DNA from 4 places in the Streptomyces sp. NPDC004539 genome. Region 3 is predicted to be linked to each of the others. Evidence: riboswitches for the same ligand, from Rfam matches in the RefSeq annotation. Region 3 holds a riboswitch; each other region holds the start of a gene.
The links. Region 3 has a riboswitch for cobalamin ahead of ABZX85_RS47470 (prenyltransferase/squalene oxidase repeat-containing protein). Riboswitches for the same ligand answer to the same signal wherever they lie in the genome.

Region 1 (6,911 bases), on a different contig from region 3:
ACCGCGCCGACCGTCTCCCGGGTCCCGGTGAGCAGGTCCGCCGCGAGGTTCATCCGCCAGACGGTGAGGTAGGTCAGCGGCGGGGTGCCGACGAGGCGGACGAAGCGGTCCGCGAGGGTCGTGCGGGACACGCCCGCCTCGGCGGCCAGCCCGACGAGCGTCCACGCGCGCTCCGGGGACGCGTGCATCACCCGCAGCACCGGCCCGACGACCTCGTCCCCGAGCGCCCCGAACCACCCCGGCGGCACGTTCCCGGGCCGGTCGAACCAGCCGCGCAGCGCGCACACCAGCAGCCAGTCCAGCAGCCGGTCCTGGACGACGGGTGCGCCGCCGTCGGCCGGTCCGGCGAGGAAGTCCAGGAGCGGCGCGCAGTCGTCGTCGCCGGGGACCACCATCACCCCCGGCAGCACCCCGACGAGCCGTCTCCCGACGGCGCCCCGGGCGTCGTACACGCCGGTGAGCAGGGTCGCGCGGTCCGTGTCGGAGCGCAGGCGCACGGTGTCGGGGCCCCGGACGACGACGGTGTCGCCGGCCCGCACCTCCTCGCCCCGGTCGAGGCGGGCCGTGCCGCCCAACACCACGCACAGTGTGAGGGAGTTGCCGCCGCCCAGGGGGAGCGACCACGGCGGTGGGAGGTCGGTGCGGCGGAGTCCGGCCCCGTCCGCGCGCACGCCCTGCAACAGATCGTCGAACGGCTCCATGGGGACACCCTAGGGCCTGGACGATCAGGCAGTTCCCGCGGACGATCGGCCATGTCCCCCGGTTTGACGCCCCAGTTGACTGAGGGGCATGACGAACTCCACGGACACGATTCTGGTACTGGGCGCGACGGGAAAGGTGGGCCGGCGGCTCGTCCCGGCGCTGCGGGCGGCCGGGCGGCGGGTGCGGGTGGTGTCGCGGACCGGCGCGGCGCGCTTCGACTGGGCCGAACAGGACACGTGGGCGCGGGCGTTGGACGGCATCGGCGCCGTCCATCTGCTGGCGCCCGAGGACCCCGCGCTCGCCGAGCCCTTCGTCCGGCAGGCGGTCGACGCCGGGGTCCGCCGGTTCACGGCGCTGTCCGGGCGGGGCGTGGACCGGGCTCCGGCGGACACCTTCCGGGGAATGACCGCCGGGGAGAAGGCCGTTCGGGAGTCCGGCGTCGAGTGGACGGTCCTGCGGCCCAACAACTTCCACCAGAACTTCGACGAGGACCTCTGGCGGGCCCCGTTGCGCGCCGGGCGGCTCGCCCTGCCGGCCGGTGACGTCCCCGAACCCTTCGTGGACGTACGGGACATCGCGGACGTCGCGGCGGTCCTGCTGACGTCGCGGGGGCTCCAAGGGGAGGTGTACGAGCTGACGGGAGGGCGGGCGCTGACCTTCGCGGACGCGGTCGCGGAGATCGCCCGCGCGGCCGAACGGCCCATTGCTTACGAGGAGTTGACGCCGGAGGAGTACCGTGCCGAGTTGCTGGAGGAAGGGTTCGCGAAGGAGGCGGTCCATGAACTCGACGCCCTGTTCGCGGTGATGCGCGACGGGCACACGGCCGCGCCGGGCGACACGGTGGCGCGGCTGCTGGGACGGGAGCCGGTCTCGTTCACGGAGTACGCGGCGCGGGCGGCGGCCTCCGGGGCCTGGAGCCGGTAGGCCGGACAGGCGCCGCCGGTCCCAACTCCCGTGCCGGGCCCTCCACTTGTGGAGACCCGTGAAGATTGAAAGTGGGACTTCCGCATAGGATCGGAGATCTCATGGAGAGGGACCAGGCGTGACTGAACACAACGGCAGGGCGGTGTCCGGCGACGACGACGGAACCAGGGAGTCCGCCCCGGAGGCTGCCCAGGACTCGGGGTACAGCTTCCTCCCCGCGCCCGGCGAGGGTTCCGGCCCGGGCGACTTCCCTGAGCCCGACCCCGAGCCCGACACCGTGCTGCTCCCTCAGGCCGGTTCCGACGCCGACGACAAGCCCCCCGCCAAGCGCAGCCGGATCGCCCTGGTCACCGTCTCCGCCGCCACCTTCGCGATCGCGGCGGGCGTCCTCGTCGGCGTCTCGATGTACCAGACGCCGTCCCGCGCCGACCATCTCCAGGACGACCTGCGCGAGAGCGTCCCGGACCAGGTCTCCGCCAGCGCGACGGAGACACCCGGCTCCCCCAGCCCCTCCACGTCCACGAGCCCGTCGTCCTCGGCGTCGTCCACGCAGAGCGCCACGGCCTCCCCGACCGGCTCCCCGTCGACCGCCCCCACGTCGACCCCGACATCGGGCTCGGCCGCCTCCCCCACCACCGCCCCGGACCCCACCCCCACCCAGGGCGACGGCGACGAGACCCCGCGCGTCCTGCGCCTCGGCGACACGGGCCCGCAGGTGCGGGAACTCCAGCTCCGCCTCAAGCAGATCGGCCGCTACGACGGCGAGGCGACCGGCGTCTACGACGAGAGCGTCCAGAGCGCCGTCCGCACCTACCAGTTCACCCGCCTCATCCTCTCGGACGACTCCGGCGTGTACGGCCCGGCGACCCGCGCCTCGCTGGAGTCCGAGACGCGCGAACCCTAGGCGACCGTCTTCAGATACGCGTTGAGCCGTGCGATCGCCGACGGGTTGCGGGGGCTCTCGACGAGGTCGACGTAGTCGAGGACGAAGATCCGCTTGTTCCTGACGGCGGCGACGTTCCTGAGCGGCGCGTACGACAGCAGGAACTTCCGCTTCTGCTCGGCGCTGACGTCCCCGTAGTCGCAGATGACGATGACGTCCGGGTTCCGGGCGACGACGGTCTCCCAGCCGACGGTCGTCCAGGAGTCGTCGACGTCGTGGGTGACGTTCTCACCGCCGGCCGCGCTGATGATCTGGTCGGGCGCGGCGTACTTCCCGGAGGTGAACGGGGAGTCCTGGCCGCTGTCGTAGAGGAACACCTTGGGCCGCTTCGCGGGGGCCTGGACGGCGGCTATCTCCTTCTTGAAGGAGGCGATCAGGGCCGCCGCGCGCTGCTCGACGCCGAAGAGCTGCCCAAGGGTGGTGAGGTCGGTGTAGAGCGCCTCCAGGGGCGGCATGATGCCCCGCGAGGTCTCGGTACGGCCGTTGCGGCAGGACTCGGTGAGGATGTAGGAGGGGACGCCGAGCTTGGCGAGGGCGTCGGGGGTGAAGCCGCTGTCCTCGCGGAAGCCGTAGTTCCAGCCGGCGAAGACCAGATCGGCGCGGGCGTCGAGGACGTTCTCCTTGGTGAGCTGGTCCTTGGAGAGCCACTTGACCTTCTGGTAGCCGTCCTTCCACGGCACATCGGTCAGATCGCCCTTGTCGTCGGGCATCGCGAACCCGGCCATCCGGTCCTCCAGGCCGAGCGCGAACATCAGCTCCGTGATGCCGACATCGTTGGTGACGACCCGTTCGGGGACGTGGTCGAAGGTGACCTTCTTCCCGCAGTTCGTGATGGTGACCGGCTTGGCCGAGGCCGCCGCAGTGGAGGTCTTCTCCACGGAGGCGCCGCAGCCGGTGACGGCCAGGCACAGGGCTACGGCGGCGAGTTGACGGAAGGAGCGCATGGGGGGTTCCTTACAGGCGGTCGAAGAGGAGTTGCACGGCACCGGTGACGGGGTGGCGCACGGGATGGGCGCGGACGCCGAACACCTCGGCGAGCAGAGCCGGTTGCAGCACGTCCTCGGGGGTCCCGGAGGTGACGAGCCGGCCGTCCGCGAGGACGTACAGCCGATCGCAGTACGCGGCGGCCAGGTTGAGGTCGTGCAGGGCGGCGAGGACGGTGAGCCCGGCGTCCCGGACGAGGGTCAGGACGTCCAACTGGTGGCTGATGTCGAGGTGGTTGGTGGGTTCGTCGAGGACCAGGACGCGCGGCTGCTGGGCCAGCGCCCGTGCGATCAGGACGCGTTGGCGTTCGCCGCCGGACAGGGCGAGGAAGCCCCGGTCGGCGAGGTGGCCGACGCCGGTCGCCGCCATGGCCTCCGCGCAGATCTTCCGGTCCTCGCCGACGCCGCGCCGCTCGTGCGGGAGGCGGCCCATCGCGACGACCTCGGCGACCGTGAAGTCGAACTCGGCGCCGGACTCCTGCGGGAGCGCGGCCAGCACCCGGGCGGCGGCGCGCGGGGACGTCGTCCGCAGGTCCTCGCCGTCGAGGCGGACCGTGCCCGTGTCGGGGCGCAGCGCCTGGTAGACGCATCTCAACAGGGTCGATTTGCCGCTGCCGTTGGGGCCGACGAGGCCGACGACCGTGCCGGGTTCGACGGTGAGGCGGATGTCGTGGACGAGGCGGGTGCCGGCCGCGGAGACGGTCACGCCGTCGAGGTCGAGGCGCATGCCGGTCACCACTTTCCGCCGAAGGCGTGGCCGCCGCGCCGCATCAGCAGCAGGAACGCGGGCACCCCCACCACGGCCGTGATCACGCCGACCGGGAGTTCGGCGGGGGCGACGAGCAGCCGGGACAGGATGTCCGCCCAGACCAGGAGGACGGCTCCGGCGAGCGGGGCGAGCGCCAGCACCCGGCGGTGGCTCGCGCCGACGGCCATCCGTACGAGGTGCGGGACCATCAGGCCGACGAAGCCGATCGCGCCGCTGACCGCGACGAGGGTCCCGGTGACGGCGGCCGTCACGACGAACAGCTCCCGCCGCAGCCGGCCGGGCCGCACCCCGAGGGAGGCCGCCGTCTCGTCGCCCATCGCGATCGCGTCGAGCGCCCCGGCCCGGCGGCGCAGCCACGTCCACCCGGCGGCGACGGTGACGGCGGCGATCGGCACCTGCGCCCAGGTCGCCCCGCCGAGGCTGCCGAGCAGCCACATCATCGCCGAGCGGGCCGCCTCGCCGCGGGTGGCGCTGAACACCATGACGGTGGTGAGCGCCTCGAACCCGTACGCCAGCGCCGTCCCGGTGAGGATCAGGCGCAGCGGGGTGAGGCCGCGCGGGGTGCGGGCGACCGCGTAGACGAGGACCATCGCGGCGAGGGCCGAGCCGAACGCGGCGGCGGACAGGGCCCAGACGCCGAGTGCGGCGAAGGCGCCCATGAGGATGACGGCGTTGGCGCCGACGGCCGCGCCGGAGGAGATGCCGAGGACGAAGGGGTCGGCGAGGGCGTTGCGGACCATGGCCTGGACGGCAACGCCGACGGAGGCGAGGCCGGCGCCGGCGACCGCGCCGAGGACGACGCGGGGCAGGCGTATCTCCCAGACGATGGTGTAGTCGGCGGCGTCCTGTGCGGAAACGGTTCCGCCGGTGAGGCCGGCCCACAGGAGGCGCAGGGAGTCGCCGACGCCGATGTCGGAGGAGCCGAGCGCGACTCCCGCGAGCAGGGAGAGCAGCAGGAGGAGGGCGAGGGCGACGGTCAGCAGCGCGAGGGGCGTTCGGCGCACGGCGGTCCTTCGGGTGAGGCCGCCGAGGGGAGGGCGTCGCGCGGGAAGGCACCTTGCGGGTCCCTCTCGCAGTCCACGGCGAGCGGTCGTACGGGTCGCGTGCCGGCCGTGGGCGATCGGGCTCGCGCGGAAAGGATTCCGCGCACACCGTTGCGGGTCAGCGCCGGATTCGCACCGGACTTCCCCCGCGGGAGGCGAACGGAGCCTAACAAACCGTTTCGCGGTGTTTGCAAGAGGCTGCCGGCTCCGCAGGGGGCCGCCGTCCCGTATGCGGGCGAGGCCGTCAGTCGAGGTAGTCCCGCAGCGCCTGGGAGCGGGAGGGGTGGCGGAGTTTGGACATCGTCTTGGCCTCGATCTGGCGGATGCGTTCGCGGGTGACGCCGTAGACGTGCCCGATCTCCTCCAGGGTGCGGGGCCGGCCGCCGAACAGTCCGTAGCGCAGCGAGATGATGCCGGCCTCGCGGGCGGTCATCGCGTCGAGCATCGTGCGCAGGGCCTCCTGGAGGAGGCCGAAGGTGACCTGTTCGACCGGGGAGGGGATGTCCGTGTCGACGATGAGGTCGCCGAACTCGGTGCCGGAGTCGTCCGCGAGGGCGGTGTCGAGGGAGACGGGTTCCCTGGTGTAGCCGTCGAGTTCGGCGAGGCGTTCCACCGACACGTCGGCCTTCGCGGCGAGTTGCTCGGGGGTGGGTTCGACTCCGGTGTCGTGGAGGATCTCCCGGCGGACGCGGGCGACACGGTTGATGATCTCGACCGCGTGGACGGGGACGCGGATCGTGCGCCCCTGGTCGGCGAGGGCCCTGCTGACGGCCTGTTTGATCCACCAGGTGGCGTACGTGGAGAACTTGAACCCTTTGGTGTAGTCGAACTTCTCGACGGCCCGGATGAGGCCGGTGTTGCCCTCCTGGATCAGGTCGAGGAAGGCGAGTCCGCGTCCGGTGTACCGCTTGGCGACGGAGACGACGAGGCGGAGGTTGGCCTCGACGAGGTGGGCCTTGGCCCGCTGCCCGTCCGCCGCGAGGAGCCTCAACTCGGCTGTGTCGTAGGGGTTCTCCTCGGTGAGGAGCTGCTCGGCGTACAGGCCCGCCTCGACGCGTTTGGCGAGGTCCACCTCCTGTTCGGCGGTGAGGAGGCGGACGCGGGCGATGAGGCGGAGGTAGTCCTTGACGGGGTCGTCGGAGGCGCCGGCGGTGGTGAGCCGGGGCTCGGGGGCGTCGGCGTCCTCCTCGGCCGCCACGACGGGTTGCTCCAGGTCGAGGAGGGTCACGGCGTCTCCAGGAGGGAGTGCAGGAACCGGCCGGTGTGGGAGGCGGGGTGGGCGGCGACCTGTTCCGGGGTGCCTTCGGCGACGACCTGTCCGCCGCGGTGTCCGCCGTCCGGGCCCATGTCGATCAGCCAGTCGGCCGCCTTGACGACGTCCAGGTTGTGTTCGATGACGACGACCGTGTCGCCGCCGTCCACGAGTCCCTGAAGGGCCGTCAGCAGCCGTTCCACGTCGGCGACATGGAGTCCGGTGGTGGGTTCGTCGAGGACGTAGAGACTGCGGCCACGCGTACGGCGCTGGAGTTCGGCGGCGAGTTTGACGC
Region 2 (6,911 bases), on a different contig from region 3:
GAGACCACGCGTCGGAGACCCCGAGGGCCCGGCGGGGACGTAACCCCCGTCCAGCGCGCGCAGGATGTGATCGATCTCGTCCGTCGTCCGCGCCAGCCGAGGTACGACCTCGTCGCACGCGAACTCCAACACGGCCACGGCGTCCGCGAGTTCGACCCCGAGCACGTCACGCACCAGAGCCGGAACGGCGGCCGAGGACCAGCCCCGCTCCTCCATCCCGAGCGCCACCCGCCGGCACAGCTGCTCCAACAGATCGATCGCGTCGGCGGCCGACCGCGCGGGCCCCTCCACCAGTTCACTCAACTCCACCGGCACCTTCACCGCGGCCCCCGGCTCGGCCAGCAACTCCTTCTCCACCAGCCCGAAATGAGCCGCGAAGGCGGACCGCAGACCCGGCAGCGCGTTCGCCTTGCCGCCCCACACCTGCGAGGCCCGCAGCACCGCGAGGACCAGGTTCACCCGGGCCTCGTCGACCGGCCCGCCACCGAGGATGTGCAGCCCGTCCCGGATCTGCACGTCCTTGATCTCGCAGAGGTAGCCGTCGATGTGCATGACGAACTCGTCGAAGTCGTCGTCACCCGGCTGCTCGTCGACATGCAGGTCGTTGTGGAGCTCGGCGGCCTTCACCAGCGTCCAGATCTGCGCCCGCACGGCAGGCGCCTTCACCGGGTCCAGATCGCTCACGAGCGCGTACTCGTCGAGGAGTTGCTCCAGCTTCGCGAGGTCCCCGTACGTGTCCGCGCGCGCCATCGGCGGCACCAGGTGGTCGACGACGGTCGCGTGCCCGCGCCGCTTCGCCTGCGTGCCCTCGCCCGGGTCGTTCACGATGAACGGGTAGATCAGCGGGAGTTCACCGAGCACGGCGTCCGGCGCACAACCGCCGCTGAGACCGAGGCCCTTGCCCGGCAGCCACTCCATCGTGCCGTGCTTGCCCATGTGGACGACCGCGTCCGCGCCGAAGGAGTTGTCGAGCCAGCGGTAGGCGGCCATGTAGTGGTGCGACGGCGGCATGTCCGGGTCGTGGTAGATCGCGATCGGGTTCTCCCCGAAGCCGCGCGGCGGCTGGATCATCACGACGACGTTCCCGAACTGGAGGGAGGCGAGAACGATGTCGTCCCCGTCGACGTACAGCGACCCCGGCGGCTCGCCCCACGCCTCGGTCATCGCGTCCCGCAACTCCGGGTCCAGCTTGTCGAACCACGCCTGGTAGTCGGCCAGCGGCACCCGCGCGGGCGCCGACGCCAACTGCTCCTCGGTCAGCCACTCCACGTCGTGCCCGCCGGCTTCGATGAGCCGGTGGATCAACTCGTCGCCCTCGGAGGGATATCCGGACACCCCGTACCCGGCGTCCCGCAGCGCGTCCAGCACCCGCACCGCCGACGCTGGCGTGTCCAGACCGACCGCGTTGCCGACCCGGGAGTGCTTCGTCGGGTACGCCGTGAAGACCAGCGCGACGCGCTTCTCCGCGTTCGGCTTGTGCCTCAACTGCGCGTGCCGCACGGCGATCCCGGCCACCCGCCCGGCCCGCTCGGGGTCGGCGACGTACACGGGAACGTCGTCCGGGCCCTGCTCCTTGAAGGAGAACGGGACGGTGATGATCCGCCCGTCGAACTCGGGGATCGCGACCTGCATCGCCGCGTCCATCGGGGAGAGCGCGGCATCCGACTCGTCCCACGCCGCCCGCGACGACGTGAGGCAAAGCCCTTGCAGCACAGGGATGTTGAGATCCGCGAGCGCCCCGATGTCCCACGCCTCCTCGTCACCGCCCGCCGACGCCTCGGACGCGTGCGCGCCGCCGGCCGCGAGGACCGTCGCCACCAACGCGTCGGCCCCGCTCAGCAGTTCGTACAGCCCGGCGTCCGCGCCGCGCAGCGAACCGCAGTACACGGCAAGGGCGTTGGCGCCCCGCGCCTCGATCGCGTCGCACAGCGTGTCGACGAAGGAGGTGTTGCCGCTCAGCTCGTGGGCCCGGTAGAAGAGCACGCCGACGGTGGGACGGCCCTCGACGAAGGCGCGCTCTCCGCTGACGCCGAACTCCGGCATCTTCTGCGGCTCGTCGAAGCCCTCACCGGTCAACAGCACGGTGTCGGACAGGAATCGGGCCAGCTCCACCAGGTTCGCGGGCCCGCCCTCGACGAGATAGCGCAGCGCCTCCGCGACGACCCCGGCCGGCACCGACGACTCGGCCATCAGCTCCGCGTCCGGCACGGTCTCCCCGCCCAGCAACACGGTGGGAATCCCCGCCGACTTGAGCGCCGCGAGTCCGTCCTCCCAGGCCCGCTTCCCGCCGAGGAGCCGGACGACAGCGATGTCCGCGCCCTCGATCAGCGCCGGCAGCTCCCCGGCGACGTCCACCCGTGTCGGGTTCCCGATCCGGTACGGGGCGCCGGAGGCGCGGGCCGCCAGCAGATCCGTGTCGGCGGTCGACAACAGCAAAACCGTACTCATGCGGGCGCTCCCGGGGGGATGAAGGGCAGTCCTTGCGGCGCTCCCGACTCGATGAGCCCAAGAAGCGCGTCGGTGTTCGCGTGCTGTTCGATCAGGTCGCCGAGCAGATCGAGCTGTCGCTCGCGCAGTTCGGCGAACGAGGTGTCGGTGGCGGGCACGAAGCGGCGGCCCGCGGCGGCGGCCACCTCGCGAAGAAAGGCCCGCCGGAATCCGTCCGACTCCAGCGAACCGTGCCAGTGCGTACCCCAGACGGCCCCGACTCGGCAGCCGTCCAGGAAGGGTTCTCCTCCATCGACAGAGGCGACCCCATGGTGGATCTCGTATCCCTCGACCCGCTCGCCGAGGGCCTCGCCCACCGGCCGGGTCAAGGTCTTCTCGCGGGCGAACCGCACCCGCACGGGCAGCAGCCCGAGCCCGTCGACGATCCCGGCGCGCGACTCGACGTCGTCCTCGATCCGCTCGCCGAGCAGCTGGAAGCCGCCGCAGATCCCGAGCACCGGCCGCCCGGCAGCGGCCCGGCGCCCCAACTCGGCCGCCAGCCCCCGCTCCCGAAGCCACTCAAGTGCCTTCACCGTCCCCCGAGTTCCGGGGACGACGACCAGATCCGCGTCCGCGAGTTCCTCGGGCCGGTCCACGAACCGCACCACCACACCGGGTTCGGCGGCCAGCGCGTCGACGTCCGTGAAGTTCGACATCAACGGCACCGCGCAGACGGCGACCCGGAGCACCTCGTCCCCGACCGGCGCCGTGAGCGAGGACTCCCGTACGGCCCCCCGCAGGGACACCGCCATGCCGTCCTCCTCGTCGATCCCGAGCCCCGCGCGGAACGGCAGCACCCCGTACGACGGACGCCCGGTCAGGCCGCGCAGCATCTCCAACCCCGGTTCCAGCAGCGACACATCGCCCCGGAACTTGTTCACCAGGAACCCGGCGACCAGCGCCTGGTCCTCGGGGGAGAGCAGCGCGACCGTGCCGAAGAACGACGCGAAGACGCCGCCCCGGTCGATGTCCCCGACCACCAGCACCGGCAGCCCCGCGTTCCGCGCGATGCCCATGTTGACGATGTCGGTGCGCCGCAGATTGATCTCGGCGGGCGATCCGGCGCCCTCGCAGATCACCGCGTCGTGCGTGGCGCGGAGTTCGGCGAGACAGTCGAGGACGGTTCCGAGGAGCTGCTCCTGCCGGCCCCCGTGGTACCGGCGGGCGTCCATCTCGCCGACCGGCTTGCCCATCAGCACGACCTGGCTGCTGCGCTCCCCGCCCGGCTTCAGCAGCACGGGGTTCATCAGCGCCGTCGGCTCGATCCGGCACGCCTGCGCCTGCATGGCCTGCGCCCGCCCGATCTCGGCGCCCTCCCGGGTCACGAACGAGTTCAGGGACATGTTCTGCGCCTTGAACGGCGCGACCTTCACCCCCTGCCGGACGAGCCACCGGCAGATCCCGGCGGTGACGACACTCTTCCCGGCGTCCGAGGTGGTCCCGGCGACCAACAGCCCGCCACTCATGAACCCGCCCCCCTTTTCAGCAACCGTTTACACAAACTCCGCCCGGCAGCCCCGAGCCCCGTGGCCCCGACCCCGGCAGCCCCGACACGCCTAGCGGCCCCCCGCCCCGCCAACGCCCGCCCGACCACCACCCGCCCGGCGACCGTCACCCCCAGCGCCAGCCAACTCACCCGCCGGGACAGCCGCACAGCCCGCTCGACATCACCGACGACGACCCCGCGCCCACCGGCGTTGAGCACCGGCCGATGCTCCACCCGCCCCGCGTACGACAGGGTCCCGCCCATCCGCACCCCGAGCGCCCCCGCGAACGACGCCTCCACCGGCCCGGCGTTGGGGCTCGGATGCTTCACCGCGTCCGCCCGCCAGGCCCGCACGGCCCCCCGGGGATCGTCCCCGGCGGCACACGCGAGGACGGCGGTCAGCCGGGCCCCCGGCCAGCCGGCGACGTCGTCGAGCCGGGCGGAGGCCCACCCGTACCGCAGGTGACGCGGCGACCGGTGCCCCACCATCGCGTCGAGCGTGTTGACGGCCCGGAACCCCAGCAGCCCCGGCACCCCGCCGACGGCCCCCCACACCAGCGCGCCCACGACCGCGTCGGACGTGTTCTCGGCAACCGATTCCACAACGGCCCGCGCGATCCCGTAGGCGTCCAGCGCCTGCGGGTCCCGCCCGCACAGATGCGGCAGCCGCGCCCGCGCCGCCTCGACGTCCCCGGCCTCCAGCGCCCGTCCGATGTGCCGCGCCTCGCGCGCGAGGGAGGTGCCGCCGACGACCGCCCAGGTCGCGGCGGAGGTCAGGGCGAGGGAGGCGCCGGGGGAGCGGCGTACGGACGAGGCGGCCACCGCGCCCAGGGCGATCGCGCCGCCCGCGCAGACGGCCGTGTGCAGGGCTCCCCAGCCGCGGTGGTCGTGCCACAGCACGCGTTCCACGGACATCGCGGCACGGCCGAACGCGGCGACCGGATGCCCCCGGCGGGGGTCGCCGAGGAGCAGGTCACCGAGGAGGCCGGCGGCGGCGCCGTACGCGTGGAGGCGATCGGCACCCATCGGCTCAGCCGGCCGTGGGAGCGGGCAGCGGTCGGGGTCGGTACCTCAGACGGCGGCGGCCGAGCATAGCGATATGTCCTCACTCAGGGTGTCCACGCCCTGGTTCGACGAGACCGGCGGTGGGAGTTCCTGGCTCCCGGGGATGACTACCCCGGTCACAGTGGCGGGACCGCGCCGGATTCGCACCGACTTCCTCCTGAGCCGCCGTACATGGCCCTGGCAGTCCACCACGGGCCTCGAAGAGCCGTCAACTCGCTGTTGACCTGCGAGAGCGGACTGTGCAGAACCCCACACGACCCGTCGGGCCGACCGCACACGAAACCCCGTACGGCGGGTGCCGTACGGGGTTGTGGAAACGGTTGCTGCCGGTCTTCCGGAGGCTCAGGCGACGATGAGGCTGATGCCGTACGCCACGGCCCCCAGGCACGCCGCGAAGCACGCGTACGCGCCGGTGACCGCGAGGGCGGCGGAGCCGCCGTCGGCCTGGGCGCGCTCGTGCCGGGAGAGGCCCATGACGCCGAGGGTGAAGAGGGTCACGATGCCCACGGTGACCACGAGGCTGACACCGAAGACGGAGCCGAGAGCGGACCAGTCGATCTTCATGGTTGCGGTGTCCTTCGGGGTCAGACGGTCGCGGCCGGGGGAGCGGCCGGGTCGGTGGTGGCGACGGTCGCCGGCGCGGGGATGACGACCTTGATGTCACCGGCGTCGGAGTCGGAGTCGGAGACGACATCAGCGGTGTCGTCCGTGTCGTTCACGTTGTTGTGGTCGACGACCTCGCGCCGCGAGATCTTCCAGATCGCCGCGCTGGAGCCGACGAGGAAGACGGCGACGGCTGCCGTGCCCCAGTCACCGAGGTCGGTGACCGACTCGGCGAGCGCGCCGACGAGCCCGGCGGCCGGCAGCGTCAGCCCCCAGGCGACGAACATCCGGGTCGCCGTGGACCAGCGCACCACCCCGCCCTTGCGGCCGAGCCCCGCGCCCATCACGGAGCCGGATACGGCGTGCGTGGTGGAGAGGGAGAAGCCGAGGTGGGAGGAGGCCAGGATGACTGTCGCGGCGGACGTCTGGGCGGCGAAGCCCTGCTGCGGCCGGAGGTCGGTGAGGCCCTTGCCCATCGTGCGGATGATGCGCCAGCCGCCCAGGTAGGTGCCGAGCGCGATCGCGACGCCCGCGGAGAGGATGACCCAGGTGGGCGGGTCGGAGTCGGGCGCCAGGGAGCCGCCCGCGACCAGCGCGAGGGTGATGATGCCCATCGTCTTCTGCGCGTCGTTCGTGCCGTGCGCGAGGGAGACGAGGCCGGCCGAGGCGATCTGCCCGAACCGGTAGCTCTTCTCCGCGGCCTTTCCTTCGGCCTTCTTGCCGAGGGTGTACGACAGCCTCGTCGCCAGCATCGCGGCGAGCCCGGCGACGATCGGGGCGGCGACCGCCGGGATCAGCACCTTCGTCACCAGCACGTCGCCGTGCACCGCGCCGGAGCCGGCCGAGGCCAGCGTGGCGCCGATCAGGCCGCCCATCAGGGCGTGCGAGGAACTGGAGGGCAGGCCCACCAGCCAGGTCAGCAGGTTCCAGAGGATCGCGCCCACCAGGGCGGCGAAGATGACCTCCGGTCGTATACCGCTTTCGTCGACGAGTCCCTTGGAGATCGTGTTCGCGACCTCCACGGAGAGAAACGCCCCCACAAGGTTGAGCGCGGCGGACATGGCCACCGCCACCTTGGGCCTCAGTGCGCCGGTCGAGATGGTCGTGGCCATCGCGTTGGCGGTGTCGTGGAAACCGTTCGTGAAATCGAACGCGAGAGCGGTGATCACCACTATCGCGAGGATCAGCGAGAAGTTTTCCATTTACCCAGGCAATCGTTCGAAGTAATCGGCTGGTTGAAGGTAGGTAACCTGGATGAACGGAAGGTGAA
Region 3 (6,911 bases):
GAGGCTCGCCAGATAGGCGACCGGCTCCCGCGCCTTCTCCCCGGCCCTCAACTGCGCGATCACCGCGAGGGATTGGCCGAACACGGAAGGCGCATAGGTGTAGGCGCCCTTCGCCGCGCAGGAACGGTCGGGCGCGGTGCTCGCCTTCGTGCATACGGCCTTGTCGAGCGCGGCGATCAGGTCGTGGCCGGCGAAGTCGCGCGGGTCGCGGCCGACGGCCTCGGCGAGCAGGGCTGTCTTGCCGAGGGAGCCGCCGGTGGCGTGGGGTGTGCCGATGCCGGTCCAGTCGTTGACGGTGCGGCCCTCGCCGTCCTTGCCCTCGTGGTCGAGGAAGTCGACGATGCCGCGCAGTCCGGCGTTGTCGAGGCCGGTCGCGGCGAGGGCGTAGGCGCCGTCGACGGTCAGGCCGAAGTCGGCGCGGGTCGTCCCGGGTCCGGCGGTGTAGTAGCGGCCCTGCTTCAGGTTGGCGGGGTCGGTGAGGTAGGCGACGCCCTTCTTGAGGTCGGGGCCGACCCCCGGGGGCGGGGTGGTCGGGGGCGCGGTGGGGGTCGTCGGCGGGTCGGTCGGCTCGGCCTGCTTCGTGGTCAGGGTGACGAGGCTGGTGCCGGCGCCGGCGAGGACGGCGGGCGGGGTCGGATAGAGGGCCGGGTCGGTGGCGCCCTCCTCGAACCCGAAGCCGCCGCCGTCGAGTTGCTGCCGCGACAGCCAGCCCACGGCCGCGTTCGCGCGGGTGGTGTCGCCGAGTACGCGCAGGGCCTGGGCGGCGTACGCGGTCGCGTACACGCCGCCGGTCGTGGAACCGGTGTAGCCGGGGAACGCGCCGTCCGCGCGCTGGGTCTTCGTCAGGTAGGTGCGCGCCTTCGTGACCGCGTCGTCGTGACCGCCCGCCTTGTTCAGGACGAGGGCGACCAGGCCGGTGGTGGCGGAGTCGCCGTCGCAGTGCTCGCCGGGGCGGATGAGGATGCTGGTGATGCCGCCGTCGGCGCACTGGAGTTGGGTGAGGCGGCCGACGGTGGCCGCCGGAGGAGTCGTTCCGGACCGCAACAGGGCCAGTACGGACAGAGCCTGTCCCTCGGCGTACCCGGCGCCCGCGAAGTCGCCCTTGGCGGTGCAGCCGGGGGTCGGTTCGCCGGACTCCGGGCCCGCCGCGCACACGTTCTTCGCCAGGTCGCCGACGAGGTCGTGGCCGCCGAAGGTGTGCGCGTCCTGTCCGGTGATCTCGGCGAGGAGGGCCAGGCGGGCGGCTGCCGTGGCGTCGGGGGCCCGGTCGGTGCCGTTCGGGTAGGCGTAGTCGGCGGTGTGGGCGGCGAGGAAGGCGGTGATCTTGTCGAGGCCGGCGCTCCTGCCGTCGGTGGCGGCGAGGGCGTAGGCGGTCTCGGTGGTCAGGAGGTGGTTCGGGGCGCCGTCGTCGACGACGCGTTCGCCGTCGGTGAGGCGGCTCTTGAGCCAGGTCGCCGCGGAGGCCAGGTCGATGTCGCCGGGCGCGCCGGTGGGGGTGGTGCCCGGATCGGGGGTGCCGGTGGTGCCCGCGCGGACGTCGTCCGGGGTGAAGGCGGGCCGGCCCGTGCTGCCGCCGACGTCGGTGCCGCCGTAGACCCAGGCGTCGACGTCGCCGTCCTTGAGTGTGCGGTCCATGGCTCCGTACCGGCTGTAGGTCCATTCGTCCTGGCCGGGTGCGGCGGTCCAGTACGACCAGTAGGCCGTCGCCTGCGGGGTCAGAACGCAGGGTTCCTCGTCCGGAGTCGGGTACTGCGTACCGGAGTTGAAGGTGCCGGAGCCGATACGGCAGATGAAGCCGGGGCCGTCGTGCCGGGTGCCGGTGGTGGTGAAGCCGGCGTCGTGGAGGAGGTCGTAGCCGGTGGTCGGGGTGGTGTCGCAGCCGCGCTCGACCTTGCCGCCGAACGGCTCGAAGTCGACGGCGGCGACCGCGCCGTCGGTCGCGGTGCAGTCGCCGATGGGGTCGGCGGCGGCTGGGGAGATGGTGGTGAGGAAGGTCGTGCAGGCGGCTGCGATCAGCAGCAGCGCGGTCGCAAGTGCCGTCCAGGCGCCGGGTGTTGTGCCCGACCGCGCGCCTCTTCGCTCTCCGGTCCCCATGGCCGCCCCCTCGTCCGGCGCGGGACGGAGACGTGGTTGAGGACCCTCGTGGTCACGGGAGTTCCCCCGTACGAGAGTCGGTCGCACCACGCCGTAGTCCGCGACGGCGTTCGTTGCTCGGATCACGCTCCAGGCAGTCCGGCTCGCCCGGCGTGTGCCGGGCCCACGGTTGCGGGTCAGCGCCGGTTTTCGACCGGCTTCCCCTGGAACTTCTTGCGTATCAGGCGGATTTGAACACGGTTCACAGAGAGCGTCAAGGTGTCGCACAGGGTGACGCGGGTCGCTCTGGCCACGCGGGTGGCGGTCGGGTACCGTCCGGCACTGCCGAGTGGGGGAACCCGGTGGGAGTCCGGGGCTGACGCGCAGCGGTGTGGGACGGCAGAGGGCCGTTCCGAGCCCGAATGCCCAGGCGGCGCAGCACCTTCGGAAGCCGATCCACGCGTCCCGGACGGCGGCCCCACCCACCGCAGGCGGGTCCGGTCGGCGTCCCTCACCCAAGGAGCAGGCCATGTCCCGTCGTTCCGCCCTGACCCTCGCCGCCGCCCTCGGCGCCTTCGCGCTCACCACGCTGCCCGCGGCGGCCACCGCCACCCCGGCGCAGATCGCCACCTCGAAGACGAACGGCGTCACCTACCTCAAGTCCCTTCAGGCGGCGGACGGTTCGTACGCCGGGTCGGGGCTGTCCAACGAGTGGGCGTTCAGCGCCTTCGCCGCGGCCGGGACCGCCGCCGTGGACGTGACGCCGGGCGGCGACACGAGCAAGAACGCGAGAACCGTCTACCGCGACCTGCTGTCCACCGGCGGCTGGCCGTCCTCCTCCCCCGTCGTCACCGACTACGAACGCGCCGCCCTCAACGCCTACGCCGCCGGCCTCGACCCGGCCCGTGTCTCCGCCTCCCGCAACCTGATCGCCGACATCTACGGCTACTGGCAGACCTCGGAAGCCGGTTACTTCGGCCCGTCGGCCACCTTCAACGGCACGGTGTTCGCCGCGCTGGCCCTGGGCGGCGCGAAGACGGCATCCGGGCAGGTCCGCGTCCCCCAGTCGCTGCGCGACGCGATCGTCACCCGGCTGCGCGCCAACCAGCACAACGACGGCGGCTGGAACTACGGCAAGGCCGAGGGCAACCCCACCCAGCTCGCCGCCGCGAGCGACATCGACATGACCGGCGCGGCCATGGCGGCGCTGTGCGTGTCGGGCGTGCCGAACACCGACACCGACGTCGTGCAGGCCAAGGCGTTCCTCAAGAGCAAGCTGGTGGCGAGCACCGGGGCCTTCAACGCCGTGTTCGGGGTGAACACCGATTCCAACGGCTGGGCCGTGTCCGGCCTCAACGCCTGCGGGATCAATCCGCAGACCGGTGACTTCCTCACCGCCCAGGGCAAGACCCCGGTCGACTTCCTGATCGCCCAGCAGTTCAACCCCGGCGGCGGCTTCAAGTACCTGCCCAGCGACACGAGTCCGTCCTCGTACGCGTCCATCGACGGCCTGCGCGCGGTGGCCGGAGGCGGCTTCACGGCCACACCGCCCGTCCCGACGACCGCCGGCGCCCCGCAGTGGGTGGGGCAGTCGTCCTTCACCGCCGGTACGGCGACGAAGCTGGCGCTGACCGTGGACGACGGGTCCGGGAACCTGCGGGTGTGCTCGGTCGCCCTGACGCCGACCGGCGCGACGACGACCTTGGGTGCCGTCCTCGACGCGGCGACGGGCTCGGGGGGTTCGGGAGGTTCAGGGGGTTCGGGAGGTTCGGCCACTCCGTCCGGCTGCGTGACAGCCGTGACACCGTCCTCCGGCACCGGGACCGTCACCGCCCTCAACGGCACGGCCGCCAACGGCTCCAGCACCTGGAAGGTCAGCATCGACGGCTCGTCCTTCGCGACCGCCGCACGGGAGACGGCCGTGGGCGTCGGAGACACGATCGCCGTGCGCTGGGGGGCCTGACGGCAGCCGTACGGCTACCGGGTCGCGGTGTGCACCCGAGGCCGGGAAGCACACGGCCGGAGGGCCGGTCGAAGCCCTATGCGTCCACCGCGCCCCGCACGAATCTCCGGAGGTGCGTACGTACGGCGTCGGGCTGCTCCAGCCAGGGCTCGTGCCCGGCGTCCGCGATCCGCGTCAACGGTAGACCGAGCCGGAACGCGAGTGATTCGAGAGCCGACAGGGGCCGAGGATCGGCGACCCCGGCGAGGAGTTCCGTTCGCGCGGGCAAGTGCTCACTCAGTTCGGCAAGGTGCCCGTCGAGCGGGTCCGCGCGTCCCTCCCTGCCGAGTTCCCTGTTCATGACCCAGTTGACGGGGCGCCGCCGCCGGGCACCCCGCGCTGCCCAGTTCCAGCCACGTTCGGGATCGGCATGGTCGGTGAACCAGGCCAGCGTGAGCAGCTCGACTTCCTCCTCCTCCGTACGGCGCGGCGACTCCTCCAGTACGCGGAGCCGCTCCTGCTGCGCGGCGGTCATACGGCGGTCACGCTCCGCCCGGTCCCCGGCGCGCCAGTCACCGACGAACGGCCCGCACATCAGCAGCATTCCGGCGATCCGATCGGGGTACGCCAGGCAGAACCGGCTCGCCAGGTCGGTGCCGTAGGAGTGCCCGACCAGCACGGCCCTGGGCACCTCCCATACGTCGAGCAGTTCGGCGAGGTCGTCGACATGCCGGCCGAGGGAATGACGGCCCTCCCACGGGGATCGGCCGGTGCCACGCTGGTCGTACCGGTACACGGGCGTGAGGTCCGCGACCATGGGGGCGACGTCGCCCAGGTAGTCCGGCAGCCCCGGACCGCCGTGGAGCATCACCACGGGCGGCTGCCGAGCCGTGTCCCCCAGCGCCGTCCAGCACAACCGCGCCCCGTCGCTCATCGACGCGAGGCTCTGCGTCTCCATCAAGGTCACCGCGGAGAACCTACGGTGCAGCGGGTCTCGGCGGCAACGGCCCGTTGACGTAAGAGGTCGTCTTTTGAACCCGTCGTACGTAACAGCTTTGGCCATGGGTTGTCATGAGTCTCGTGCGGCAAGATGCTGCGAGCAGAAGCCGGGACTTGTCGCCGGCGGAGGGAGTGCCGGCGTCCCGTGCCGAGGAGTGGTAGGCGCCATGCCCACGAGAACGAAGGTCGGTAGCGTTTTCCGGGCCCGGTACGAGGAGATCATCGCCGAGGACCGGAAGCTCATCGAGGTCGATACGAAGATCCAGGAGCTGGGCCATGCGCGGGGCGTCGAAGACGATCAGGATGTCGCGGTCACCGTCATGCCAGCGGCCCATCTCGATCAGGTCGGTGACGACCCGGCGGACCTGGACGGCGGTGACCTCGGCGACGTCGTCTTCGGGTCCGAGACAGACAGCGTCCAGGAGCTGGCACCAGGAGGTGCGGCCCGATTCGAGGGCGGCGACGAAGAAGTACGGCCAGCCGGGGATGCACTGGTCTGAGGAGCGGCCGTTGCGGCCGTAGACGTGACAGAACAGACGGTCCGCGCTGGTCGGCGCGTCCGGGCGGAGCCAGTGGCTGACGTCGACCGCCAGGACCAGGCGCCCGTCGGCGGCCCGCGGCATCGGCAGACCGGCCAGCACCTGCCGCAGCCGGGGCACGTCCACGTTCCCGCAGTTCAACGCCTCGTACATCGCGCCGTGCCCACGCCGGTGCTCGGCCACCAGCGTGAGCTCCACCGGCGAGGTCACCGGACCATCCACGCACAGCAGCGCGTCGGCCAGCTCGAACAGTTCGTCCCCGCGTGCAGTCAGGCAATCGAAGAAGTGGTCCCGGAAGCGTGACGCTTCCCCTGGGACATCGAGGTGCGGCAGGCTCATCCACACGGCCTTCGTTCTGGTTCGGTGCATTCCTTGGTCGGAGCACAGAATCGGACGGAGGCCGCCCACACGTCTGTTGAACTTCCGCGTGAGGGAGCCAGTTTGACGGACAATTCGACACTACGGAGCTCGGGAGCTCAGGCAACCTGCTCGAAGCCGCGGCTGAGCTGAAGGGAGCGGTAGTGAACGGCACGTGGTGGCTCACACAGGGCGACACCCGGATCGGCGAGCTACGGCAGTACGCAACTGATCAGCCAACTTTCCTCTGCCACTTCATCCCAGGGCCCGGATGGGAAGGGGTCCGTGTGCTGTTCGAGAGCTGGGCGACCCTGCACGGCCCAGACCCCGACGGCTCTCGAACCGCGCAGGCCATCAAGCCCATCATGGACCTCGGACTAACGTTGGTTCCCGAAGACGAAGGTCAGCCCATGGCGCTCTTCAAAGAGTGCATCGTCCGTATCGACGGTGACGTCGCCCGCATACGCTGCTGACCTCAACGAAGTCGCCGACAAGCTCAGCGCACGAGGAATACACGACAGCCGATTACGCGAGGTCGCCAGTTCCCCACCCCATGATGACCCAACGCCTCACAAAAGCCCCCGCACCAGCCAGTGGACACACAAAGCACCAACCGCCGGCTGACGCCGTGCCTACTCGTGCCGGCGGTCTCGGAGCTTGTCACAGAAGGCGAGCGGTGCCCCGCACCACGTGATCAGGTGCGGACGGATTCAACCCGCCCACCGCTTCGAACCGTAGGAAAGGGTCCGCCAGCATGCTGGCGGACCCTCGCTGCAAGATCGCGCTAGCGGTGAGTACCCATTAAAACTTCGGGGACCTCAGCGGGCGGATGCCGTCTACGGGAAACCGGGCCCGCCGCCGCAGCAGGCGACGGTCTCGGTGTGGTCAGCACCGGCGAGCGGCGCTACGGCGAGCACAGCCGCCAACGCCACCAACAGACCGACTACGGCTTTACGCATCACATCTCCTTGTCCAAGGGGAGTGTTGTCCAGCACTTCAGC
Region 4 (6,911 bases), on a different contig from region 3:
CCCGGCCACCGTGTACCGGACGCTGGAGGCGCTGACCGACGCCGGACTGACGCACACGATGCCGGGCCCCGGTCCGGCGCGGTACGGCCTGACCGAGCGGCCCCACCATCACGCCGTGTGCCGCGCCTGCGGGGCCGTCGCGACGCTGGAGCCGGAGCGCCTCGCGGATGTCGCGGCCAGGATCGAGGAGGTGACGGGGATCGGGCCGGACGCGTCGGGGTCGCTGTTCGTCTACGGGCACTGCGCGGGCTGCGCCGGCCGGCGGACACGCGGGGAGGGGTGAGGCGGCGCCGGACGGGACGCTGTCAAGCAGAGCACCGCCTCACACTTGTTGCAGGCTAGTTGTTATTGCAACTCATAGGCAATAGCTCCCGCCCGGCCCGCCCTCACTCCCCGCCCTCCAGATCCCCCTCCGTCTCCAGGTACACCCGCCGCAGCGCGTCCAGCACCGCCGGGTCCGGCTTCTCCCACATCCCCCGCGACTCCGCCTCCAGCAGCCGTTCCGCGATCCCGTGCAGCGCCCAGGGGTTGGCCTGCTGGAGGAACTCCCGGTTGGCCGGGTCCAGGACGTACGTCTCGGTGAGCTTGTCGTACATCCAGTCGGCGAGCACCCCCGTCGTCGCGTCGTAGCCGAACAAGTAGTCCACGGTCGCGGCGAGTTCGAAGGCCCCCTTGTAGCCGTGGCGGCGCATCGCCTCGATCCAGCGGGGGTTGACGACGCGGGCGCGGAAGACGCGGGAGGTCTCCTCGACGAGGGTGCGGGTGCGGACGGTCTCGGGGCGGGTGGAGTCGCCGATGTACGCGGCGGGGGCGGTGCCGCGCAGGGCGCGGACGGTGGCGACCATGCCTCCGTGGTACTGGAAGTAGTCGTCGGAGTCGGCGATGTCGTGCTCGCGGGTGTCGGTGTTCTTCGCGGCGACCTCGATGCGCCGGTACGCCGTCTCCATCTCCTCGCGCGCGGGACGCCCGTCCAGCTCACGGCCGTACGCGTAGCCGCCCCACACCGTGTAGACCTCCGCGAGGTCAGCGTCGGTGCGCCAGTCGCGGGAGTCGATGAGCTGGAGGAGACCGGCGCCGTACGTCCCCGGGCGGGAGCCGAAGATGCGGGTGGTGGCCCGGCGTTCGTCGCCGTGCGCCGTCAGGTCGGCCTGGACGTGGGCGCGGACGTTGTTCACCGAGGCGGGTTCGTCGAGCCCGGCCACCAGGCGTACGGCGTCGTCCAGGAGGGCGATGGTGTGCGGGAACGCGTCCCGGAAGAAGCCGGAGATGCGCAGGGTGACGTCGATGCGGGGGCGGCCCAGCTCGTCGCAGGGGATGGGCTCCAGGCCCGTGACCCGGCGTGAGGCGTCGTCCCAGAGCGGGCGGACGCCGAGCAGGGCGAGGGCCTCGGCCACGTCGTCTCCCGCCGTGCGCATGGCGCTGGTCCCCCACAGGGAGAGGCCGACGGACGTGGGCCACTCGCCGTTGTCGGCGCGGTACCGCTCCGCGAGTGACTCCGCGAGGGCCTGGCCGGTCTCCCAGGCCAGCCGGGACGGGACCGCCTTGGGGTCGACGGAGTAGAAGTTGCGGCCGGTCGGCAGGACGTTGACCAGGCCGCGCAGCGGGGAGCCGGAGGGGCCGGCCGGGACGAAGCCGCCGGCCAGCGCGTGGACCGTGTGCTCCAGCTCCGCCGTGGTCGCCGCCAGACGCGGGACGACTTCGCGGGCCGCGAACTCCAGGACGGCGGCGACCTGTTCGCCGTGCGCCGTGGGGACTGCGGCCGGGTCCCAGTCCGCGTCCTCCATCGCCTGCACGAGCGCGCGGGCCTGTTCCTCCGCCGCGTCGGCCGTGGTGCGGGTCGCCGCCGACTCGTCGAGGCCGAGCGCCTCGCGCAGGCCGGGCAGGGCGGTGGTGCCGCCCCAGATCTGGCGGGCGCGCAGGATCGCGAGGACGAGGTTGACGCGGTCGGCGCCGGCCGGCGGGTTGCCGAGGACGTGCAGTCCGTCGCGGATCTGGGCGTCCTTGATCTCGCAGAGCCAGCCGTCGACGTGCAGGAGGAAGTCGTCGAAGCCGTCGTCCTCGGGACGGTCCTCCAGGCCGAGGTCGTGATCGAGCCTCGCGGCCTGGATCAGGGTCCAGATCTGGGCGCGGATCGCCGGGAGTTTCGCCGGGTCCATGGCGGCGATCTGGGCGTGTTCGTCGAGGAGTTGCTCCAGGCGGGCGATGTCGCCGTAGGAGTCGGCGCGGGCCATCGGCGGGACGAGGTGGTCGACGAGGGTGGCGTGGACGCGGCGTTTGGCCTGGGTGCCCTCGCCGGGGTCGTTGACGAGGAAGGGGTAGACCAGCGGGAGGTCGCCGAGGGCCGCGTCGGGGCCGCAGGCGGCGGACAGGCCCGCGTTCTTGCCGGGGAGCCACTCCAGGTTGCCGTGCTTGCCGAGGTGGATCATCGCGTCGGCGCCGAACCCGCCGTCCTCGGCGCGGGCCGCGATCCAGCGGTAGGCCGCCAGGTAGTGGTGGGAGGGCGGGAGATCGGGGTCGTGGTAGATCGCGATGGGGTTCTCGCCGAAGCCGCGCGGGGGCTGGATGAGGATCAGCAGGTTCCCGAAGCGCAGCGCCGCGAGGACGATGTCCCCGTCCGGGTTCGCGCTGCGGTCGACGAACATCTCGCCCGGCGCCGGCCCCCACTTCTCCTCGACCGCCTCCCGCAGCTCCCCGGGCAGCGAGGCGAACCAGCGCCGGTAGTCGGCCGCCGGAATCCGCACCGGGTTGCGGGCGAGCTGCTCCTCGGTCAGCCAGTCCTGGTCGTGCCCGCCCGCCTCGATGAGCGCCCGGATCAGCTCGTCCCCGTCACCGGAGGCCATCCCGGGGACGTCGTCGAAGACGTACCCCGCCTCGCGCAGCCGGTGCAGCAGCGCGATCGCGCTGGCGGGGGTGTCCAGGCCGACCGCGTTGCCGATCCGGGAGTGCTTCGTCGGGTAGGCGGACAGCACCAGCGCGACCCGCTTCCCGGCGGCCGGGATGTGCCTCAGCAGCGCGTGGCGTACGGCGATCCCGGCGACGCGGGCCGCGCGCTCGGGGTCGGCGACGTACGCGGGGAGGCCGTCGGCGTCGATCTCCTTGAAGGAGAACGGCACGGTGATCAGGCGGCCGTCGAACTCGGGGACGGCGATCTGACTGGCCGCGTCCAGCGGGGAGACGCCCTCGTCGCTCTCCTCCCACGCGGCGCGCGAGCCGGTCAGGCACAGGGCCTGGAGGATCGGTACGTCGAGGGAGGTGAGCGCGCCCGCGTCCCAGGACTCGTCGTCACCGCCGGCCGACGCCTCGGCGGGGCGGGTGCCGCCGGCCGCGAGGACCGTGGTGACGATGGCGTCGGCGGCGCCGAGCGTGGCGATCAGCTCGGGTTCGGGGGCCCGCAGCGAGGCCACGTACAGCGGCAGCGCCCGGCCGCCCGCCGCCTCGACCGCGTCGCACAGGGCGTGCACGAAGCCGGTGTTGCCGCTCATGTGGTGGGCGCGGTAGTAGAGCACGGCGACCGTCGGGCCCTCGGCGTCGCGGGGCGCGCGCTCCAGCGCGCCCCAACTCGGCGCGGGCGCGGGCGAGTCGAAGCCGTGGCCGGTCAGCAGGACCGTGTCCGACAGGAACCGGGCGAGCTGCTCCAGGTTGGCCGGGCCGCCGTGCGCGAGGTAGGCGTGCGCCTCGGCGGCGATCCCGACGGGAACCGTGGAGGCCGCCATCAGCTGGGCGTCGGGCGCCTGTTCACCGGTGAGGACGACGACCGGCCGCCCGTCGGCGAGCAGCAGGTCGAGCCCGTCCTGCCAGGCCCGCAGCCCGCCGAGGAGGCGGACGACGACGAGGTCGGCGCCGTCGAGGAGCGCGGGCAGGTCGTCCAGGGGGAGGCGGGCGGGGTTGGCGTACCGGTAGGGGACCGGGCCGTTCGCGGCGCGGGCGCTGAGCAGGTCGGTGTCGGACGTCGACAGGAGCAGGATCATGCGGCGTCGGCCTTCCTCGGGGTGTCCACGCCCCGGGCGAGAACTGGACGGCGGGAGTTCCTGACTCGCCCGGCGGCCGGGCTCACAGTGGCGGGACCGTGCCGGAGTCGCACCGGCTTCCTCCCCTGGTCGGTGACGGACCCTCATGATCCGCCGAGGAGCATAGTAAGGGTCACTGAAAGAGGGCAGGGCATACATCCGGTGTGATCGTAGGTATGCTCACGGCCGTGCCCACGCCTCCTGCCCGTCCGTCGTCCCAGGCCACAGCCCTCTCGCGGGGCCGCGACGACGCCTGCCCCGGCGCGCTGCGCCTGCACGCGGCGGACGACGGCGCGCTCGCCCGCGTCCGGATTCCCGGTGGGGTGCTGCGCACCGGACAGGCGCGTGCGCTCGGCCTCGCCGCCCGTGAACTCGGCGACGGGGAACTGCATCTGACCTCGCGCGGAAACGTTCAGCTGCGCGGCCTCACGCCGGACGGCGGGGCCGAACTGGCGGAGCGGCTGGAGGTGGCCGGGCTGCTGCCGTCCTGGCGGCACGAACGCGTCCGCAACGTCGTCGCCTCCCCCCTGTCCGGTCTCGACGGCCGTAGTCTCCTCGATGTCCGGCCGTGGCTGCGGGAGCTGGACGCGCTGCTGTGCGCGAGCGGGCCGGCGGCGAGGCTGTCCGGGAGGTTCCTGTTCGCGCTGGACGACGGGCGCGGGGACGTGGCGGCGCTCGGCGCCGACGTGAGTGTGCTGGCCGCGCCGGACGGGGGCGCGTGGGTGCGGGTCGGGGCGTCGCCGGATGCCGTGCGCGTGCCGGCCGGGGACGCCGCGCGGGCCGCGGTGCGGGCGGCCGAGGCGTTCGTGGAGGTGAGCGGCGGACGGGTCTGGCGGGTGTCCGAACTCCCCTGCGGCGGCAAGGAGTTGGTCTCGTACCTGGGTGAGCCGGCGCGTCCCGTGTGGCCCCGGTCCGCCGAGCCGGCCCCCGGTACGGTCACCGCGCCCGACGGGACGACGAGCCTGTCCGTCCTGGCCCCGCTGGGCCGCCTGACCGCCGCCCGGTGGGACGCGCTCACCGACGCCTCCTCCGACGAACTGCGGCTGACACCGTGGCGCGGAATGGTCCTCCCGGCCGTTCCCGCCGGCCGGCTCGCCGGTCTCGACGCCATGGGCCTGGTCACCGGACCGGACTCCCCCTGGCTCGGGGTCGGCTCCTGCGTCGGGCGGCCCGGCTGCGCGAAGGCGCACGCGGACGTCCGTACCGACGCGGCGGCCTGCCTCACGGGCGGCGGCGGACTCCCCGTCCACTGGTCCGGCTGCGAGCGCCGCTGCGGACGCCCGCGCGGCGACCACGTCGACGTCCTCGCCGTCCCCGGCGGCGGCTACCGGATCTCCGGTGCGCCGTCCTCCCTGTCCACCCTCGCCGCCGATGTGGCGGCGGCCCGTCACGCATGACCCGTAGGAGCACGGTGTTCGAGTACGAGAAGGACGGCGCGGCGATCTACCGTCAGTCGTTCGCCACCATCCGCGCGGAGGCCGACCTCGCGGGGCTGCCCGCCGACGTCTCCCAGGTCGCGGTCCGGATGATCCACGCCTGCGGGATGACCGACCTCGTCCGGGACCTCGCGTACACGCCGGGCGTGGTGGCGCGCGCCCGCGAGGCCCTGCGGGCCGGGGCGCCGATCTTCACCGACGTCCAGATGGTGGCCAGCGGCGTGACCCGCAAGCGCCTCCCCGCCGCCAACGACGTGCTGTGCACGCTCTCCGACCCGGCCGTCCCCGCGCTCGCCGCGAAGCTGGGCACGACCCGCAGCGCCGCCGCCCTCGAACTGTGGCGGGACCGGCTGGAGGGCGCGGTCGTCGCCGTCGGCAACGCGCCCACCGCGCTGTTCCGGCTGCTGGAGATGATCGAGGAGGGCGCGCCCCGCCCCGCCGCCGTCATCGGCGTCCCGGTCGGTTTCGTGGGCGCCGCCGAGTCCAAGGACGCGCTCGCCGGGCACCCGTCCGGTCTGGAGCACCTGGTGGTGCGCGGCCGGCGCGGGGGCAGCGCCATCGCCGCCGCCGCGCTCAACGCGATCGCGAGCGAGGAGGAGTGACCGGCAAGCTGTACGGCGTCGGACTCGGCCCCGGCGACCCGTCCCTGATGACCGTACGGGCCGTCGAGGTCATCGCCGAAGCGGATGTGATCGCCTATCACAGCGCCCGGCACGGCCGGTCCATCGCGCGCTCGATCGCGGCGAAGCACCTCCGCGCCGACCACGTCGAAGAACCGCTGGTCTACCCCGTCACGACGGAGACCACCGACCACCCCGGCGGCTACCGGGGCGCCATGGAGGAGTTCTACACCGAGGCGTCCGCCCGGCTCGCCGCGCACCTCGACGCCGGGCGCACGGTCGCCGTCCTCGCCGAGGGGGACCCGCTCTTCTACGGCTCGTACATGCACATGCACAAGCGGCTCGCCGACCGCTACGACACCGAGGTGATCCCCGGCGTCACCTCGGTGTCCGCCGCAGCCGCCCGCCTCGGCACCCCGCTCGCGGAGGGCGAGGAGATCCTGACGATCCTGCCGGGCACCCTCCCCGAGGAGGAGCTGACCGCACGGCTCGCCGCCACGGACACGGCCGTGGTGATGAAACTGGGCCGGACCTTCACCAAGGTCCGCACCGCGCTGGAGAGTTCGGGCCGCCTCGCCGAGGCGCGGTACGTCGAGCGGGCCACCATGGACGGGGAGCGGCTCGCCCCGCTCGCCGACGTGGACGCCGGGTCGGTGCCGTACTTCTCCGTCGCCGTCCTGCCGAGCCGGGTCGACGCCCCGGCGCCCGTGCGGGAGTCGGGCGAGGTCGTCGTGGTCGGCACCGGTCCCGCCGGGCCGCTGTGGCTGACCCCCGAGTCGCGGGGTGCGCTGGCGAGCGCGGACGACCTGGTCGGCTACACGACCTACCTGGACCGGGTGCCGGTCCGT

Region 1: linked by a shared signal. The riboswitch ahead of ABZX85_RS43540 (iron ABC transporter permease) and the one ahead of ABZX85_RS47470 (prenyltransferase/squalene oxidase repeat-containing protein) in region 3 are both predicted to bind cobalamin.
Region 2: linked by a shared signal. The riboswitch ahead of ABZX85_RS32215 (cobalamin biosynthesis protein) and the one ahead of ABZX85_RS47470 (prenyltransferase/squalene oxidase repeat-containing protein) in region 3 are both predicted to bind cobalamin.
Region 4: linked by a shared signal. The riboswitch ahead of cobN (cobaltochelatase subunit CobN) and the one ahead of ABZX85_RS47470 (prenyltransferase/squalene oxidase repeat-containing protein) in region 3 are both predicted to bind cobalamin.

The regions. Positions count from the first base shown of each region.
Region 1 is NZ_JBEXLS010000033.1:87,313-94,223, reverse strand. Features, by position in the region: gene ABZX85_RS43565 (AraC family transcriptional regulator) at 1-701, opposite strand, end outside; gene ABZX85_RS43560 (NAD(P)H-binding protein) at 790-1,626, shown strand; gene ABZX85_RS43555 (peptidoglycan-binding domain-containing protein) at 1,745-2,530, shown strand; gene ABZX85_RS43550 (ABC transporter substrate-binding protein) at 2,527-3,513, opposite strand; gene ABZX85_RS43545 (heme ABC transporter ATP-binding protein) at 3,524-4,279, opposite strand; gene ABZX85_RS43540 (iron ABC transporter permease) at 4,285-5,325, opposite strand; cobalamin riboswitch at 5,415-5,544, opposite strand; gene ABZX85_RS43535 (RNA polymerase sigma factor) at 5,609-6,592, opposite strand; gene uvrA (excinuclease ABC subunit UvrA) at 6,589-6,911, opposite strand, start outside.
Region 2 is NZ_JBEXLS010000018.1:172,667-179,577, forward strand. Features, by position in the region: gene cobN (cobaltochelatase subunit CobN) at 1-2,448, opposite strand, end outside; gene ABZX85_RS32210 (cobyric acid synthase) at 2,445-3,953, opposite strand; gene ABZX85_RS32215 (cobalamin biosynthesis protein) at 3,950-4,999, opposite strand; cobalamin riboswitch at 5,102-5,244, opposite strand; gene ABZX85_RS32220 (hypothetical protein) at 5,381-5,602, opposite strand; gene ABZX85_RS32225 (inorganic phosphate transporter) at 5,623-6,843, opposite strand.
Region 3 is NZ_JBEXLS010000045.1:15,233-22,143, forward strand. Features, by position in the region: gene ABZX85_RS47470 (prenyltransferase/squalene oxidase repeat-containing protein) at 1-2,094, opposite strand, end outside; cobalamin riboswitch at 2,209-2,334, opposite strand; cobalamin riboswitch at 2,426-2,501, shown strand; gene ABZX85_RS47475 (hypothetical protein) at 2,603-4,036, shown strand; gene ABZX85_RS47480 (alpha/beta hydrolase) at 4,113-4,973, opposite strand; partial or broken gene ABZX85_RS47485 (transposase) at 5,278-5,892, opposite strand; gene ABZX85_RS47490 (hypothetical protein) at 6,198-6,383, shown strand; gene ABZX85_RS47495 (hypothetical protein) at 6,747-6,869, opposite strand.
Region 4 is NZ_JBEXLS010000014.1:94,055-100,965, reverse strand. Features, by position in the region: gene ABZX85_RS27420 (Fur family transcriptional regulator) at 1-283, shown strand, start outside; gene cobN (cobaltochelatase subunit CobN) at 387-3,968, opposite strand; cobalamin riboswitch at 4,002-4,139, opposite strand; gene ABZX85_RS27410 (cobalamin biosynthesis protein CobG) at 4,184-5,404, shown strand; gene ABZX85_RS27405 (precorrin-8X methylmutase) at 5,401-6,045, shown strand; gene ABZX85_RS27400 (precorrin-2 C(20)-methyltransferase) at 6,042-6,911, shown strand, end outside.